DNA from 3 places in the Shewanella vaxholmensis genome. Region 1 is predicted to be linked to each of the others. Evidence: predicted binding sites of a transcription regulator. Region 1 holds the regulator's gene; each other region holds the start of a gene.

Evidence for each region. Region 1 encodes sigma-54, which starts transcription at its own class of promoters, with help from an activator protein. Its sites were predicted from a motif close to GTTGGCACGNNNNTNGNNT; they were not measured.
Region 2: glnA (glutamate--ammonia ligase) is a predicted target of sigma-54. The motif match lies at 2,094-2,112, and genes of this name have one in related genera.
Region 3: Q4Q46_RS00570 (BON domain-containing protein) is a predicted target of sigma-54. The motif match lies at 1,644-1,662, and genes of this name have one in related genera.

The regions. Positions count from the first base shown of each region.
Region 1 is NZ_JAUOEV010000012.1:119,793-123,077, reverse strand. Features, by position in the region: gene lptB (LPS export ABC transporter ATP-binding protein) at 1-384, shown strand, start outside; gene Q4Q46_RS12180 (RNA polymerase factor sigma-54) at 492-1,970, shown strand; gene hpf (ribosome hibernation promoting factor) at 1,999-2,286, shown strand; gene ptsN (PTS IIA-like nitrogen regulatory protein PtsN) at 2,289-2,732, shown strand; gene rapZ (RNase adapter RapZ) at 2,729-3,285, shown strand, end outside.
Region 2 is NZ_JAUOEV010000024.1:63,431-66,715, forward strand. Features, by position in the region: gene Q4Q46_RS18065 (dicarboxylate/amino acid:cation symporter) at 1-337, opposite strand, end outside; gene glnA (glutamate--ammonia ligase) at 597-2,006, opposite strand; gene typA (translational GTPase TypA) at 3,039-3,285, shown strand, end outside.
Region 3 is NZ_JAUOEV010000001.1:141,377-144,661, reverse strand. Features, by position in the region: gene Q4Q46_RS00580 (hypothetical protein) at 1-280, shown strand, start outside; gene Q4Q46_RS00575 (DUF3224 domain-containing protein) at 435-857, shown strand; gene Q4Q46_RS00570 (BON domain-containing protein) at 1,054-1,608, opposite strand; gene Q4Q46_RS00565 (hypothetical protein) at 1,914-2,369, opposite strand; gene Q4Q46_RS00560 (sigma-54 interaction domain-containing protein) at 2,618-3,285, shown strand, end outside.

The DNA.
Region 1 (3,285 bases):
GAAGAACAACTCGAGCATCTGCTCGAAGAATTCCACATCACCCACATCCGTGACAGCCAAGGCATGTCATTGTCGGGCGGTGAACGTCGCCGTGTCGAAATTGCGCGGGCGTTAGCAGCAAATCCTAAGTTCATTTTGCTCGATGAACCCTTTGCGGGTGTCGATCCTATTTCAGTTATCGACATCAAAAAGATTATCGAACAGCTCAAAAGTCGTGGCCTTGGCGTGTTGATCACCGACCATAATGTTCGCGAGACATTAGATGTGTGTGAACATGCCTATATTGTGAGTCACGGAAACCTGATTGCCGAAGGAACACCTGCAGAGATCTTAGACAATCAGCAAGTTAGGGCTGTGTACTTAGGTGAACAATTCAGGCTATAGTTAATCAAGCGGAGCCAATGAAGGCAATTTGTGCCAGCATTGTGCTCCACTCAAGATGATAACAAGCGACCTCATCCAACAATAATAACGTAGGGATCAGCGGTAACATGAAAGCGTCACTCCAGCTCAAACTGGGTCAACAGTTAACCATGACGCCACAATTACAACAGGCCATACGTCTGTTGCAACTGTCGTCATTAGAACTGCAGCAAGAGATCCAGCAAGCCTTAGATTCTAATCCCCTTCTCGAGCTGGAAGAGGATCAATTCGACGCCACTAAAGCCCCTGTAAACCAAACGCTATCCGATACGGATTTCAGTGAATCTAGCACCCTGCCGCCAGAAAAAGACAGCTCCACCATAGACACGGCAGAGTCGCTCACGAAAGAGTCCATGCCCGACGAACTCCCCATGGACACCACCTGGGATGAAGTGTTCACCGCCTCCCCTAATTCTGGCCCCGGTGGCAGTCGTGAAGATGATATGCCCTTCCAAGGTGAGACCAGTGAAGGCCTGTATGAGCACTTAGAATGGCAAAAAAACCTCACGCCGTTTTCTGAAACCGATTTAGCCATTGCTACCGCCATTATTGATGCCATCGACGATCAAGGCTATCTCACCCAAAGCACTGATGAAATCCTCGAAGCTATGGGTAATCCTGAGGTCGAACTCGACGAAGTCGAAGCCGTACTCAAGCGCATTCAACATTTTGATCCCATTGGTGTGGCCGCCCGCGATTTAAGCGAGTGCCTGCTGATCCAACTGTCGCATTTCGCCGCTGACACTCCCCATCTAGAAAATGCCCGCATGTTGATCAAAGATCATTTAGATCTGATCGCCGCCCGCGATTTTAGATTGTTGATGCGTAAGACTAAATTAAAAGAGGATGAGTTAAGGGACGGCATCGCGCTTATCCAAACCCTCAATCCCCGCCCAGGTTTATTGATTACGCCCAACGATGACGAATACGTCATCCCAGATGTGTCTGTGTCGAAGAAGAATGGCCGCTGGGTGGTTGAACTTAACCCAGACTGCATGCCAAAAATCAATGTAAATCAACACTATGCATCGATGGCGCGCAGTACTAAAAACCAAGCCGATAGCCAATTTATTCGTGGCCATCTGCAAGAGGCTAAATGGTTTATCAAAAGCCTAGAAAGCCGTAACGACACTTTACTTAAAGTTGCGAATTGCATAGTGCAATATCAGCAAGGTTTCTTTGAATACGGTGAAGAAGCCATGAAACCTATGGTGCTTAACGATATTGCCGAAGCGGTAGAAATGCATGAGTCGACCATCTCACGGGTGACGACACAGAAATACATGCATACCCCTAAGGGACTTTTTGAACTAAAATACTTCTTCTCTAGCCACGTCGGTACTGACGATGGTGGGGAGTGCTCATCCACAGCAATCAGGGCCTTCATTAAGAAACTGGTTGCCGCGGAAAACCAGAAAAAACCATTGAGCGACAGTAAGATGGCGCAACTTCTGGCAGAACAAGGGATCAACGTAGCCCGCAGAACCATTGCGAAGTACCGAGAGGCTATGCTCATTCCGCCTTCTAATCAGCGTAAAAGTTTATAACCTACAGTGGATATCGGAGGACGTTTCTATGCAAATAAACCTGAGTGGACACCATGTCGAAATTACCGAATCGTTACGCGCATATGTAGAAGAAAAGTTTTCAAAACTTGAACGCCATTTCGAACAGATCAATAATGTGCACGTTGTGCTCAATGTCGAGAAAATGCAACAGATCGCCGAAGCGAGAATAAATCTTATCGGTGGTGAAGTTTTTGCTACTTCAGAGCATGCTGACATGTATGCCGCTATAGACGCCCTGATTGACAAGCTTGATCGTCAGGTTATTAAACACAAAGAGAAGTTAACAAAACACTAATAATGGAACTTTGTACCATACTGCGGCCGGAGTGCACTACCTGCGCCACTCCGGGCAGCAAGAAAAAGGTACTGGAACTCATCAGCGACTTAGTCGCTGCCCAGTACCCGACCCTCTCATCTCAAGAGATATTCGAAAGCCTAGTGGCGCGCGAAAAGATGGGGAGCACAGGTATAGGTAACGGCATCGCCATTCCACATGGTCGACTAGCCGATATAGATCAGCCCATTGCCATACTCATTAAGTGTGAAGAGCCGATAGCATTCGATGCTATCGATAAGCAACCTGTTGATATTTTATTTGCACTACTGGTGCCTGCAGACCAATGTCAGCAGCACTTAAGTACCTTGTCTTGCATGGCCGAAAAGCTGAGCGACAAGCAAATATTAAAGCAATTACGCAAGACGCATGATGAAACGGAACTCTATCAGGTAATCACTGGATGAAACTGGTCATAGTGTCGGGCCGCTCAGGCTCAGGCAAATCTGTCGCCCTAAGGGTACTCGAAGATCTCGGCTATTATTGTGTCGATAACCTTCCCTTGCCCTTAATCGGCACTTTGCTTGAGCAACTCAAAGGCAGTAACGATCTCGTCGCCATCAGTGTCGACGTGCGTAACATGCCTGAGCAGGACAAGGTCTTAGTGAAGCAACTCGCGAGCCTGCCTCCTGATACTGAGTTAACCAGCTTCTTCCTCAATTCCAGCGATAAAATTCTGCTCAAGCGTTACAGCGAAACCCGCCGTTTGCACCCTTTGTCGAAGAGCCAAGTCTCTTTGCAAGAAGCGATAAAACTGGAAGGGAAGCTGCTCGAGCCTATGTCAAAACTGGTCGATCACTACATAGATACGTCGAACCTGAATATCTATGATTTAAGCGACCAAGTCAGACAAATTCTGCTCGGCAGCGTCGATAAAGAGTTAGTGATCAACTTCGAGTCCTTTGGCTTTAAGCACGGTATGCCAACCGAAGCCGACTTTATGTTCGATGTACGCTTCCT
Region 2 (3,285 bases), on a different contig from region 1:
TTTGATTGAGATCTAAGGTAACACCTTGGGCTGGGTCGAAAAACAAGGCCAGCCCGATAATGCCCACGGCGGGGATAATCGCCATCACAATCGACATTGCCATGATTGACACTAACAGAGCGCCGAGTTTCTTCAAATCCGTCATGCGAGCAATGGAGGAGGTCACGCTAATGGCGACCAGCGGCACGATAATCATAAACAACAGATTAAGGAAAATTTGCCCTAAAGGTTTGAACTTGAGCGCAAGTTCTGGCAAACCGACACCGAGCAGGCCGCCCAGTAATAACGCGGTGAGCAGCACGATGGAATCTTTATAAGGTTTTATCTTTTGCCACATAGGTAAACGCCTATTGTTATTTTTATGAATAAGATGCGCCCAAGTGATCAGGATTAATCGTGCTGCATGGACATTCTCAAGCTAGCGATTGCATTGAGTGAGTGCAAGGTGTGATTGATTTTAAATCGAAAAGGTTTGAAATCTAGGTGTGATGGATTTTGATTTTTTATGATTAATGGATTTGGCTTTATAGCTAGTCAGAGCTTCATCTACAAAAAAGCCCCGACAATTCGGGGCTTAATCAATTTGCGAGTAAGGATTACAAACTGTAGTACATTTCAAACTCAAGTGGGTGAGTTGTACGCGCTACACGCTCAGCTTCAGCTGTTTTCAGTACGATATAAGATTGGATGAAATCTTCACTGAACACGCCGCCTTTAGTCAGGAACTCATGGTCAGCTTGCAGGTTTTCAAGGGCGTTTTCTAATGACGTTGCCACTTGTGGGATTTCAGCCGCTTCTTCTGGAGGCAGATCGTACAGATCTTTGTCCATCGCTTCACCTGGGTGGATCTTGTTTTGGATACCGTCAAGACCCGCCATCAGCAGCGCTGCGAAACCTAAGTATGGGTTTGCATGTGGATCTGGGAAACGCGCTTCGATACGACGGCCTTTAGGGCTTGGTACCACAGGAATGCGGATTGATGCAGAGCGGTTACGGGCAGAGTAGGCCAACATAACAGGTGCTTCAAAGTGTGGCACTAAACGCTTGTAAGAGTTAGTGCTTGGGTTAGTGAAAGCGTTCAGCGCGCGAGCGTGCTTGATGATACCACCTATGTAGTACAGCGCCGTTTCACTTAAACCCGCGTATTTGTCGCCAGCGAACAAGTTAACACCGTCTTTCGCCAGAGATTGGTGAACGTGCATGCCGCTACCGTTGTCGCCAACGATGGGTTTAGGCATGAAAGTCGCCGTCTTACCGTAAGCGTGTGCCATGTTGTGCACTACGTACTTCAGAATTTGGATTTCATCCGCTTTTTTAGTTAACGTGTTGAAGCGAGTTGCGATTTCGTTTTGACCCGCAGTCGCCACTTCGTGGTGATGCGCTTCAACCACTTGACCCATTTCTTCAAGCACTAAACACATAGCGCTACGTAGGTCTTGTGATGAGTCAACCGGTGCAACTGGGAAGTAACCGCCTTTAGTGAATGGACGGTGACCTGTGTTGCCGCCTTCGTAGCTAGTGCCTGAGTTCCAAGCCGCTTCTTTAGCGTCGATCTTAACGAAACAACCTGACATGTCAGTACCGAAACGGACATCATCAAATAGGAAGAATTCTGGTTCTGGGCCAATCAAAACAGTATCAGCGATACCAGTAGAGATTAGGTAAGCTTCTGCTTTTTTAGCAATTGAACGTGGGTCACGGTCATAACCCGTCATAGTACCTGGTTCAAGAATGTCACAACGGATCAGCGCTGTGGTTTCTTCGGTGAAAGGATCCAGTACGAATGTCGTTGGATCTGGCATCAGTACCATGTCTGATTCGTTAATGCCCTTCCAACCTGCGATAGAAGAACCGTCAAACATTTTGCCGTCTTCGAAGAAATCAGCATCTACCTGATGAGAAGGAATAGATACGTGCTGCTCTTTACCTTTAGTGTCGGTAAAACGTAAATCAACGAACTTAACTTCTAATTCTTCAAGTTGCTTTAAAACTGATTCAACTGACATTCTCAAGCCTCCGGTAGGGTAAAGGGATGCCCCTTCTATAATCTTTTAACTCAAGTGATTTATCTTGAGCCAAACTTACAAGCGATAAAGCGATATCCATGCCAATAATTTAACTAGCTGATTAACATGGTTTAAAATCTTTTCTGCACTTAATTGGATTCGTGTTTGCACCACTATGGTGCTTTTAGCTGTGGCATTTTGGTGCATCAATCCATTTTGGTGCGCACTGAATTGATTCATGCAAAGCTAAGGTTCAAAGCATAAGGTTCAAAGCACTAGTATGCATCGCTTATGTGGCAGTGAGATGGCAATCGCGCCTTGGCTCACAGTGACTACATAAGGATAGCGGCACTGAATCCAGTAACTATTTCAGCACTATTCTGGACTATTTTCTCTGGGCGATTTCACCGCCGCATAGTTGTCATAAAACCACTCTAGTCTGTTCAACTATGCCATGCATTCTCAATTCAATAGTGGTTTATTATCATATTATTAGGAAAGAGTTCGTTCTCATGTGCAAAATGTCTTTGCTGTTCACAGGCCAAGTGAAATAAGTGATGCGTAATAAAGGTATTGCGTGACAATGAAGTGAGTCTTAAAGGCATTCAGTTTTCGCGGTCATAAATGCCAATATCAACGCCCAGTTAAATCTGCGCTAGAAATTATTGCTGTTTCACGTCGAGATGATTTTGTCACGTGAACATCAATTTGATTGATGTTTAAATCAGCAGAAATACTTTGCGTCTAGATTATGAAAAATAGTAAATTCAGCTGTTTAACTCGGATTTTTCCTACGAATATGGCAATTGAACAGTGCTTTAACTGTGACATTAGCGGATTTCACTCAATGGAATATTGGCAGGAATTAGCCAAGGATCGGCGGATTGTTTTATAAGTGTTCAAAAATAATCCTGTGCGCCAAGGCCGCTCTGGAGTAGAATGGCACGCTTTTTATTATGGTGGGTCGAGTTAGGACACTATAACGAATTACTGAAATATCCCTATTTTTGTTTGATGGTAAGAGGTTTATCCGTGCTAGAGAATTTACGTAACATCGCCATTATTGCACACGTTGACCATGGCAAAACGACCCTGGTAGACAAGTTGCTGTCACAGTCAGGCACCCTTGCAACCCGAGGAGAAGCTACTGAGCGGGTGATGGACTCCAACGATCTTGAAAAGGAACGTGGGATCACGATTCTGGCAAAAAATACTGCCATCAAGTGGAACGACTACCGTATCAACATCGTTGATACCCCTGGCCACGCCGATTTCGGTG
Region 3 (3,285 bases), on a different contig from region 1:
GTTTATTGTGACGACTCAAGGTTCGGGGGCATTTTGGTATCTTGGCTTGTTTAGCCTCGATTTTGAACACAATAATTTGAAGCATTTAGGCAGCGTCGTGCTAGGCGATCGCATTGAGGTGGACAGTATTGAACCTGTTTATCCCTTCGAAGCTCCATTCAAAATTGCCGTGACTTATCGCGATAGAGCGCCTGACCAACCTATGTCTGAAAGCCCTGAAATCGTCAAAACCTTAGAGGTGACAGTCAGTGAAACTGGCATCACTAACATAACTCAGTAGTGAGTAGTCGTGCGCAACGGGTCGGGAGTAAATGCATTATGGATCTGCGCAGGCTTGTGCTAAGTTATTTTTCGTTCCGTGTGTGATGCTTGCCGCAGCGGCAAGCATTCTCGGGTAGATAGACTTGGCATAAGGTTTTGACAAGGAGAGTGTCATGCAAGTTAGCAAAATCACTGGGAAATTTGATGTTAAGCTCACCCCAGATAGCCCCTATGCGACAGGGGTTGGCGGCGTGACGTTAGGGCGTATGGCCTTAGATAAAACCTTTTATGGTGAGCTTGAGGGCCGCAGTCAAGGTGAAATGCTCAGTGCGATGACGTCAGTCAAAGGCTCGGCTGGCTATGTGGCGATTGAACAAGTGGTTGGCAATGTATGCGGTAAGCAGGGCAGTTTCGTGCTGCAACATTTTGGCATTATGACCGATGGGCAAAACCGTTTGATCTTAGAAGTGGTTCCCCATTCTGGCGCGGGCGAGTTGCAGGGCTTAACGGGCACTATGGCCATCAGTATCGAAAATGGTCAGCATTTTTATGAGTTCCAGTTTGGCTTTGAAGCCAGCGCTGAGCCCACATTTTAGCGCAGCTTTTATTTTCCCACTTCGATTTTTGTTTTCGCAATTTAGTCTTCCTTAGTCGAGATAGAAAACCTAGCTTGATTAAATCTGATAATAGACATAAAAAAACCAGCCTAGGCTGGTTTTTTGTGACGCTTTGTTATGACTCACTTTTATAACCAATTAGATCAAATCGTTGAGTCAAGACTAACTGCTAGCATTAAGACATGTTTTTTACGACTTTGATTTTATCGACAACCTTTTTCACGTCGTCGGTATTCTCAGCAATTTTCAGCGCTAACTGACGTTCGGCATCGCTAGCAACTTCACCTTTTAAGGTGACGATACCATTGGCGACATCCACATTAATCTGGGTGCCAGAAACATCGGTTGAAAACAGTAAACGGGTTTTGACGACTGTGGCAACCTTAGAATCGGTCAACGACGCGACAACGTCACTGGTGCCTTCTTTCTCATTCATTACAGTGAGTTGGTTATCGACATCTTTTACCCCGTCTAAACTTTTGATCAGTTCAGAGGCGAGGGCTTTATCGACACTGCTTTCCACTTTACCTGTTAATGTGACGTTTCCGTCTTTCACATCGGTGATAATGTCAAAGGAATTGAGGTTAGTGTTGAGCAGTAAAGTGGTTTCAGCTTTACCATCGATCCACGCATCCTTTGCCCCGTCCTTCCAATCTTGAGCTGCGGCGACATTTAAACTGATTGAACCGACAAGTAAGGTCGCTAGTACTGATGCTGTTGTGGTTTTCATAATCATATCCTCCGTTGTTTTCTCGATGTTAGATATTGCGTGAATCGTGCCAGCTTTATTAAGTCATTGACTTAAATGATTTTAGTTGATGATTTCGATATTTTCATGTCTCAGCGATTTCCCCTAAGTCGGTCTTTTTTACCGACAAAATGTAATTTTTGCTGGTAAGCAAAGCCATCTTTAGAGCATAAAAAAACCGCACGAATAAGTGCGGTTGAGTGTGTAAGGTTTCGCGTATGCAGTAGCAAGCCGTATTAGTACAGAGACATCATATTGATGTGCACTGATGCTAACAGCTACAAGGATTAACTGGGGTTGAGTGAACTCATACCATCGCAACTGATTTGCAACCAAGCGGCACCTTCTGCGAGCTGATTGGCAAGCTGTGGCTGATGTGCTTGCCTTACCGCTTGTTTCATCTGGATTAACACTTGTTGTTCAATGGCGACAAGTGCGGCCATCGCTTGTGCCATATGGCATTGTTGCAGCAATTTGGTCACTTGAGTATAAGTCACTGGTATTGCATGACTTAGACCATGAATAGGCTCACCAGTTAGAGGGCGCAGCTGTTCAAAACGCGTCAACATTCGTTGGTGGATATTCGCTTTGGTCGAAAAAATACGCTTAAGGTTATAGTCTTCGACGTACGTCATTGCCTGATTGTAGAATGTTAGCCCTTCTTGATTGAGCTTTATTATTTCATCAATCAAACTGATATCGGCGCGGATATCAGTCTGATGTTGCACAACATTAGACTTCATGAATGCCTCCAAATGCCAGTGTTCGGCACAGTCCTGTTTAACGGTTTGGCTTAACTAATTGCGTTTCGTTCAGCTACCATGCATATTTTGTTCTCATTTCTAATGGTATGTTAACAGGCTGATTTTTAGGCTGATATTCTCGGTTACTTGCGCCATCCTCTTAGAATATCGGCAACTATTACCGTTGCTGTTGTTAAAATTTCACGACTGACATACAGTAGCCCTTCATACACAGGGAGTGGGATAGCATGGCTCGATTGACACTTTTTTATCACCTGCAGGATGTAAACGCCGAGCAAGCTATCATTGAACTCGCCGGCGCAGCCGACTTTAATAAGCTACGCAGTGTCGATGATTTACCTTGGATAGAGCAGCTTGAGGCGAACCACATTGATGTTGCCATCATTGAGCTGTCTAGCCTTAGCCGTGAGGATTATCTTGGGCTGCTGGACAATACGGCCTTGTCTAATATCGAGTTTATATTTCTCTCCGACGGTCAGCCGAACCCCAATCTTGATCAGTTAATGTCGAATTTTGCCTGTTATCATTTTCGTAAACCCTACGATATGACGTTGATCAGTGACATCTTCGCCGATTTTGCCCAGTATTTAGTCTCATCACCAATCCGGCCTCGGCCTTTTTCCAGCGAGCTAGACCAATATGGTTTGCTTGTCGGTTCCTCTGCAGCTATGCACAAGCTGTATCGTACGATACGTCGCGTTTCTGCGACCGACAGTAATGTGCTGATTATTGGTGAGAGTGGCGCAGGGAAAGAGCTCGTTGCCAATACCATACATCTTGCCAGCCCGAGATTGAACGAGCCTTTTATTGCAATTAACTGCGGTGCATTAAGCCCTGAGTTGGTCGATAGTGAGCTGTTTGGTCATGTCAAAGGCGCTTTCACTGGTGCGAATCG